DNA from 2 places in the Streptomyces sp. NPDC043854 genome. Region 2 is predicted to be linked to the other one. Evidence: riboswitches for the same ligand, from Rfam matches in the RefSeq annotation. Region 2 holds a riboswitch; the other holds the start of a gene.
The links. A riboswitch is a leader RNA that binds a small molecule or an ion and turns the genes downstream of it on or off. The one in region 2 is predicted to bind ZMP and ZTP.

Region 1 (4,205 bases), on a different contig from region 2:
GCCGAGGTCCTGGAGCATCTGCCGCTGCACACGGGCGAGCTTGTTGATGATCTCGACCATGTGGACGGGGATGCGGATGGTGCGCGACTGGTCGGCCATGGCACGCGTGATCGCCTGCCGGATCCACCAGGTCGCGTACGTGGAGAACTTGAAGCCCTTGGTGTAGTCGAACTTCTCCACGGCGCGGATCAGACCGACGTTGCCCTCCTGGATCAGGTCCAGGAAGAGCATGCCGCGGCCGGTGTAGCGCTTGGCCAGGGAGACCACGAGGCGGAGGTTGGCCTCCAGCAGGTGGTTCTTGGCGCGGCGGCCGTCCTCGACCAGGATCTCCAGCTCGCGCCGGTACGCGGGCTTGAGGTCCTCCTCCTCTTCGAGCTTGTACTCGGAGAACAGGCCGGCCTCGATCCGCTTGGCGAGCTCGACCTCCTGCTCGGCGTTGAGCAGCGGCACCTTGCCGATGAGCTTGAGGTAGTCCTTGACCGGGTCGGCGGTGGCGCCGGCCACCATGACCGTCTGGGCCGGGGCGTCGTCCTCGTCCTCGTCGGACAGCACGAAGCCCTGGCCGGCCGGGGTCTCCTCCTCGACCTCGTCGACGAGGTCCTCGGTCGCCCAGTCCTCGCCCTCGAGGGACGGGTTCTCGGTGTCGTCGACGTCCTTGCCGGCCGTCTTCTTGGCCGCCGTGGTCTTCTTGGCCGCCGTGGTCTTCTTCGCCGCGGCCTTCTTGACCGTCCGCTTCTTCGGCTCGGCGGCGGCCTCCGCCGCCGCGGCCTGCGGCTCGGCGGCCGGCGTGGCGGATATCGCCGCCGCGGAGGCAGCGGTGGCGGTGGCGGCAGCGGCCGGGGCCGCGGCCTGTGCCGCAGCGGCGGCGGCGGCAGCGGCGGTCGCGGCCTTGCTGCGCCCGCCGATCGGGCGCGGCGCGGCGACCTTCTTGGTCACGGTGCGGGCCGGGGCGGCGGCAGCCTTGCGGGGCTTCTTGGCGGCAGCCTTGGTGGCGGGGGCCGCGCTGACGTGGAGGGCGACACCCTCCTCGTCCAGGACCTGGTTCAGGCTGCGCAGGACCCGCTTCCACTGGTCCACCGGGATGCGGCCGGCCTCGAAGGCCTGGCGCACGTCGTCACCGTTGATGTGACCCTGCTCGCGGCCGCGCTCGACGAGCGCGACCAGGGCCTCGGAATCGGCGATCTCCGGAGGGAACGTACGGGACGGGCTGAGCGACACAAGAAGCCTCTCGTTGCGAACAGATAAGGGTGAGCGGGTCATCATCGCGCGGACTCGGGAAACAGGCCCGAGGGGGGTCTGTATTCCGGGCCGCGCGAGGACAACCTGTCGGTTCATCGCATGCCCGAGTCGATTCGTTACGCGCTGAATTGAGTGACCTGCGCCACGCTGTGGACACGCAACCGATCGGCCGGAAATCCGTCCGCGCGCCCGCGCCTTCCCGGCTCCGGCACCACCGCTCGGTCCGGTTTGCGCGCTTCGATGGGGAATCAGGTGGTATGTACCGCGGAGGAACCTCCCGCCCGGCGCCGTCGACTACAGTGGGCGCGGGCCGTGACTGGCGTTCGGGTGGATCACCACCGGGGAGCGGCCCGGCGTACGTACACCCGTCGTGCGTCCGGCGTACCGCGTGTACGCCGACTGCCGCGCGCCTGGGCGAACCGCGATCCGCAGCGACGCCCAGGAGACCCCTATGACGACCGCCCAGACCGCCGAGACCGCCCCCTCCGGCACCGCCCGCCTCATGGACGGCACCGCCCTCGCCCGCCGCATCACCGAGCAGACCGCCGCGCACGCGGCCAGGCTCACCGAGCGCACCGGCACCGCGCCCTGCCTCGCGACCGTCCTCGTCGGCGAGGACCCGGCCTCCGTCACCTACGTCCGCATGAAGCAGAACCGCTGCGCCAAGGCCGGGATCACCTCCCGCCACGTGGCGCTGCCCGCCGAGACCACCACCGAGGAGCTCGTCGCCACCATCACGGCCCTCTCCGAGGACCCGGCGATCAGCGGCATCCTGCTCCAGCACCCCGTCCCGCACCACATCGACGAGCGCGCCGCCTTCGAGGCCATCGCCCCGGGCAAGGACGTCGACGGCGTCACCATGCACTCCTTCGCCGCCATGGGCTTCGGCCTGCCGGGCTTCGTCTCCTGCACCCCGGGCGGCATCATGCGCCTGCTCGCCGCGTACGACGTGGACCTCACCGGCAAGCACGCCGTGGTCGTCGGCCGCAGCGCCATCCTCGGCAAGCCCGCCGGCATGCTGCTGCTCGAGCAGAACGCCACCGTCACCTACTGCCACTCCCGCACCCGGGACCTGTCCTCGATCGTCCGCCAGGCCGATGTCCTGGTCGCCGCCGTCGGCAAGGCCGAGTTCATCCGCGGCGAGGACATCAAGCCGGGTGCCGTGGTGCTGGACGCCGGCTACAACGAGGGCAACGTCGGCGACGTCCACTTCGAGTCCGCCGCCGCCCGCGCCTCGCTGATCACCCCGGTCCCCGGCGGCGTCGGCCCGATGACCATCGCCGTGCTGCTGGAGCAGACCGTGCAGGCGGCCGCCGCGCAGGCCGGCCTCTCCCTCGCGGAGCTCTGACCGGCACCCCGGCGAACGCCCCGGGCACCCCGGACGCCCCGGACCGCCCCGCCCGGGGCGTCCGGGGCGCCGCGCATCTCCCGTCAGCCCCCGGGCGGCACGGCCGGCAGGGGGCTGCCGCTTCTCGGACACGTGGCGGTATCTTGTCGGCCGGATACGGATGACACGTGCCACACGCGGTCCGGGGGGAGCGCAGATGGACCTCTTCACGCCACTCGACCTGCCCCATGGCGGCCGGCTGCCGAACCGCCTGGCCAAGGCGGCGATGGAGGAGAGCCTCGCCGGGCCCGGCCAGCTGCCCGGCGAGCGCATCGAGCGCCTCTACCGCCGGTGGGCGCAGGGCGGCGCCGGACTGCTGATCACCGGGAACGTCATGGTGGACCGCCGGGCCCTGACCGCCCCCGGGACGGTCATCCTCGACGCGCACGCCCCGCTCGGCCCCTTCCGCCGCTGGGCCCGGGCCGCCGCATCGGGCGGCGGCCAGGTCTGGATGCAGATCAACCACCCCGGCCGGCAGGTGGGCGCGGAAATGCCCGGCACCGCCTGGGCGCCGTCCGAGGTCGGGGTGAGCCTCGGCAAGCACACCAAGCGCTTCGCCCGCCCCACCGCGATGACCGAGGCCGACATCCGGGCCACCGTCGCCCGCTTCGCGGTCACCGCCGGACGGGCGCGGGAGGCCGGCTTCCACGGCGTCCAGATCCACGCCGCCCACGGCTACCTCCTCAGCCAGTTCCTCTCCCCGCTGGTCAACCGGCGCACCGACGGCTGGGGCGGCAGCCTCCCCAACCGGGTCCGGCTGCTCACCGAGGTCGTCCGGGCCGTCCGCGCCGAGGTGGGGGACGACTTCGCGGTCGCCGTCAAGCTGAACACCGCCGACTTCCAGCGCGGCGGCTTCGACACCGAGGACGCCGCCCGGGTCCTCGACGTCCTCGGCGGGCTCGGCGTCGACCTGGTCGAACTGTCCGGGGGCAGCGTCGAGAGCCCCGCCACCCTGGGCCGCACGGCCGACCTGCGGACGCTGGAGCGCGAGGCGTACTTCCTCGCCTTCGCCGAACAGTTCGTCGAGGCCGCCACCATGCCGCTGATGCTGACCGGCGGGATAGCCCGCAGCCAGACCGCGGGCCGGGTCCTGGACAGCGGCTTCGCCGTCGTCGGCCTCGCCTCCGCCCTGGCGTTCCGCCCCGACCTGCCGGCCCGCTGGCGCGCGGGCGAGGACGTGCGCGTCACCGTGGAACGGCCGGCGTGGAAGGACCGGGACCTGGCCGGAGCCGGGCTGCTGGCCTTCGTGCGCTTCCAACTGCACCGGCTGGCCCGGGGCCTGGAACCGCGGCCGCAGGCCTCGGCCCGGGCGGCGTTCGCCCTCGACCAGCTCAAACACTGGCGCCGGGTCCGCACCTACGGGGCGTGGCTCGCCCTCAACCCCGAGCCCGGGCCCGAGGAGGCCCTCGCCGCCTGACCGCCTGACCGCGTGGCCGCCCGACTCAGGCCCCGTGGCCGTCGCGGCCGCTGCGTACGGCCGCCACGATCGGCGACGAGCTGAACTCCCGGGCCAGCGCCGCCAGCGGCGTCGAGTCCAGCCGGTACGGGTCGGACGGCCCCTGGTCGGCGCCCTCCCGGT
Region 2 (4,205 bases):
GATCGAGCCGCTGTGGAAGATGCTGCTGTCCAACAAGGCGCTGCTGGCGATCCTGTGGGAGCTCTTCCCCGAGCACCCCAACCTGCTGCCCGCCTACCTCGACGGCCCCCGCGAACTGGCCGACACCACCGGCTTCGCCGCGAAGCCGCTGCTGGGCCGCGAGGGCGCCGGCGTCAGCCTGCACGCCCCCGGCGGCGAGCCGTTCACCCCGGCCGAGGGCGAGCGGTACGTCTACCAGGCGCTGGCCCCACTGCCCGACTTCGACGGCAACCGGGTCGTGCTCGGCGCCTGGGTCGTCGAGGAGGAGGCCGCGGGCCTCGGCATCCGCGAGTCCGCGGGCCCCGTCACGGACGAATACGCCCGCTTCCTCCCGCACGTCATCCTTTAGCCGGTGGCCGGCGGGCCGTCACCGGCCCGCCGGGGCGGTCTGTCGGCTCGGCCGACGGTGTGTCGGCCGGCGGTGTGTCAGGTGGTGGCGAGGACCGCGCGGAGCTGGTCCAGCCCCCAGTCCAGGTCCTCCTTGCCGATCACCAGGGGCGGGGCGATGCGGATCGTGGCGCCGTGGGTGTCCTTGACCAGGACGCCCCGCTCCATCAGGCGCTGCGAGACCTCCCGGCCCGTTCCGTGGCCGGGCTCGATGTCCACGCCGGCCCACAGCCCGCGGCCGCGTACGGCGGTCACCGCGCCCCCGCCGACCAGCAGGTTCAGCTCCCGGTGCAGGTGGTCGCCGAGTTCGGCGGCGCGCTGCTGGTACTCGCCCGTCCGGAGCATCGCGACGACCTCCAGGGCGACCGCGCAGGCCAGCGGGTTCCCGCCGAAGGTGGAGCCGTGCTCGCCGGGCTTGAAGACGCCGAGCACGTCCCGGTCGGCGACGACGGCCGAGACCGGCACCACGCCGCCGCCCAGCGCCTTGCCGAGGATGTAGACGTCCGGCACGACGTCCTCGTGCTCGCAGGCGAAGGTCCGGCCCGTGCGGCCCAGCCCCGACTGGATTTCGTCGGCCATGAACAGGACGTTCCGCTCGCGCGTGAGCTCCCGTACGCCCTGGAGGTAGCCGGGCGGCGGCACCAGCACCCCGGCCTCGCCCTGGATCGGCTCCAGCAGCACGGCCACCGTGTTCGAGGTGACGGCGTGGGCGAGGGCGGTGAGGTCCCCGTACGGGACGATCTCGAACCCCGGGGTGTACGGCCCGAAGTGGTCGCGGGCCTCGTGGTCGGTGGAGAAGCTCACGATGGTCGTCGTACGGCCGTGGAAGTTGTCGGACGCGACCACGATCTTGGCGTGGCCGTCCGGTACGCCCTTGACCTCGTACCCCCACTTGCGGGCGGTCTTCACCGCCGTCTCCACGGCCTCGGCCCCGGTGTTCATCGGCAGCACCATGTCCTTGCCGCACAGCTCGGTGACGGCGGTGCAGAAATCGGCGAACCGGTCGTGGTGGAAGGCCCGCGAGGTCAGCGTGACCCGCTCCAGCTGCGCCCGCGCCGCGTCGATCAGACGGCGGTTGCAGTGGCCGAAGTTGAGCGCCGAGTAGCCCGCGAGCATGTCGAGGTAGCGGCGGCCCTCGACATCGGTCATCCACGCGCCCTCCGCGGTCGCCACGACGACGGGCAGCGGGTGGTAGTTGTGCGCGCTGTGCGCCTCGGCGGTGGCGATGGCATCAGCAGTGGTCGACACGGGGTCTCCGATCGTCGTCGTCGGCGGGCCGGGTGGGGTGACAGGGTGGTGTCACCGTCACCTTGTATACGGCTATAGGTCGCTCGTATACCGGACGCGGAAACCTTTCCGGTGGCGCGCCCGCTAAGGTTGGCGGTACGCACGGCGACTGGCGCACGGAGAACGAACTCCGGGGGAGTCGTGCGCGCACGACCGCACACAGGGCCGCTCGCCTGGGCCTCGCGGGGACGAGAACCGACATCGACCCCGGAGGAGCCGCCGTGACCGCGCCCCGCCATCCCGCCCTGACCTCGACCGACCCCGAACTGGCGTCCTTCGTCGCCGCCGAGGAACAGCTCCAGGCGCAGACGCTCCGTCTGATCCCCAGCGAGAACTACGTGTCGGCCGCCGTGCTCGAAGCCTCCGGCACCGTCCTCCAGAACAAGTACAGCGAGGGCTACCCGGGCCGCCGCTACTACGAGGGCCAGCAGAACATCGACCGGATCGAGGCCCTGGCCGTCGAGCGGGCGAAGGGCCTGTTCGGCGTCGACCACGCCAACGTCCAGCCGTACTCCGGCTCGCCCGCGAACCTGGCCGTGTACCTGGCCTTCGCGCAGCCCGGCGACACGGTGATGGGCATGGCCCTGCCGATGGGCGGCCACCTGACGCACGGCTGGGGGGTCTCGGCGACGGGCACCTGGTTCCGCGGCGTGCAGTACGGGGTCTCCGCGGACACCGGGCTGATCGACTACGACGCCGTGCGCGACCTCGCGCTGGCCGAGCGCCCGAAGATCATCTTCTGTGGCGGCACCGCGCTGCCCCGCACGATCGACTTCGAGGCCTTCGCCTCCATCGCCAAGGAGGCGGGCTCGGTCCTGGTCGCCGACATCGCCCACATCGCGGGCCTGATCGCGGGCGGGGCCCACCCCTCCCCGGCCGGCCACGTCGACGTCATCTCCACGACCACGCACAAGACCCTGCGCGGCCCGCGCGGCGCGATGCTGATGTGCCGGGAGGAGCACGCCAAGGCCATCGACAAGGCGGTCTTCCCCGGCCTCCAGGGCGGCCCGCACAACCAGACGACGGCCGGCATCGCGGTCGCCCTGCACGAGGCGGCGCAGCCCTCGTTCACGGCGTACGCGCACGCGGTGGTGGCCAACGCGAAGGCGCTGGCCGAGGCCCTGCTGGAGCGCGGCTTCGACCTGGTGTCGGGCGGTACCGACAACCACCTGATCCTGATCGACCTGACCCGCAAGGACGTCCCGGGCAAGACCGCGGCGAAGGCCCTGGACCGGGCGGGCATCGTCGTGAACTACAACACGGTCCCCTTCGACCCGCGCAAGCCCTTCGACCCGTCGGGGATCCGCATCGGCACGCCGTCGCTGACCTCGCGCGGTCTGACCGCCGAGCACATGCCGCAGGTCGCGGACTGGATCGCGCGGGCCGTGGCCGCCGCCGCGGGCGGCGACGAGCAGGCCCTGGCCGCGATCCGGGCCGAGGTCGCCGACCTCATGGCCGCCCACCCGGCCCCCGGCCTCCCGCTGTCCTGACCCGCACATCCAGCCCCGCCGGCGTTTGAGGCGCGGGGGTCCGGGGGCGGAGCCCCCGGGAAGCCGGCCCGCAGGGAAGCGCCGGCGGGGCCGGGGCGGGCGTGCCCTGGCCTGCGGCCGAAAGCGGTCGCTCGGCCGGGGTGGGATCCGGCCGCCCCGCTACTGTCCGGTACGCGGACGGGGGCCGGTCCGGGCAGGGCCGCGGGGCTGTGACCCGTGTCGCACCCCCCGCGGGGACGGGCGGCTTCCGGCCGGTAAACGGCCCGAGCCGGCCCGCACACCTGAGAGAATGAAGCCATGGCTTCTGATCGTCCTCGCGCGCTCTCCGGCATCCAGCCCACCTCCGGTTCGTTCCACCTCGGGAACTACCTCGGAGCGATCCGCCAGTACGTCGCCCTCCAGGAGACGCACGACGCGTTCTACATGGTCGTCGACCTGCACGCGATCACCATGCCGCAGGACCCGAAGGACCTCCGCGCGAACACCCGGCTCTCCGCCGCGCAGCTGCTCGCCGCCGGCCTCGACCCCGAGCGCTGCACCCTCTTCATCCAGAGCCACGTCCCCGAGCACGCGCAGCTCGCCTGGGTCATGAACTGCATCACCGGCTTCGGCGAGGCCGGCCGGATGACCCAGTTCAAGGACAAGTCCGCCAAGGGCGGTGCCAACGCCGCCAGCGTCGGCCTGTTCACGTACCCGATCCTCCAGGTCGCCGACATCCTGCTGTACCAGGCGAACGCCGTCCCCGTCGGCGAGGACCAGCGCCAGCACATCGAGCTGACCCGCGACCTGGCCGAGCGCTTCAACCAGCGCTTCGGGCAGACGTTCACCCTCCCCGCGGCGCACATCGTCAAGGAGGTCGCGAAGATCTACGACCTCCAGGACCCGACGATCAAGATGTCGAAGTCCGCGTCCTCCCCCAAGGGCCTGATCAACCTCCTCGACGAGCCCAAGGCCACCGAGAAGAAGATCAAGAGCGCGGTCACCGACACCGAGACCGAGATC

Region 1: it holds a riboswitch for ZMP and ZTP, as region 2 does, so the genes downstream of both, AC068A_RS21775 (bifunctional 5,10-methylenetetrahydrofolate dehydrogenase/5,10-methenyltetrahydrofolate cyclohydrolase) here and AC068A_RS16115 (serine hydroxymethyltransferase) in region 2, are expected to answer to the same signal.

Annotation. Positions count from the first base shown of each region.
Region 1 covers NZ_JBWKDK010000023.1:117,233-121,437, forward strand. The annotation lists gene AC068A_RS21770 (RNA polymerase sigma factor) at 1-1,260, opposite strand, end outside; ZMP/ZTP riboswitch at 1,542-1,627, shown strand; gene AC068A_RS21775 (bifunctional 5,10-methylenetetrahydrofolate dehydrogenase/5,10-methenyltetrahydrofolate cyclohydrolase) at 1,691-2,587, shown strand; gene AC068A_RS21780 (NADH:flavin oxidoreductase/NADH oxidase family protein) at 2,784-4,043, shown strand; gene AC068A_RS21785 (MAB_1171c family putative transporter) at 4,069-4,205, opposite strand, start outside.
Region 2 covers NZ_JBWKDK010000015.1:99,271-103,475, reverse strand. The annotation lists gene AC068A_RS16125 (glutathionylspermidine synthase family protein) at 1-388, shown strand, start outside; gene rocD (ornithine--oxo-acid transaminase) at 466-1,674, opposite strand; ZMP/ZTP riboswitch at 1,809-1,899, shown strand; gene AC068A_RS16115 (serine hydroxymethyltransferase) at 1,935-3,203, shown strand; gene trpS (tryptophan--tRNA ligase) at 3,501-4,205, shown strand, end outside.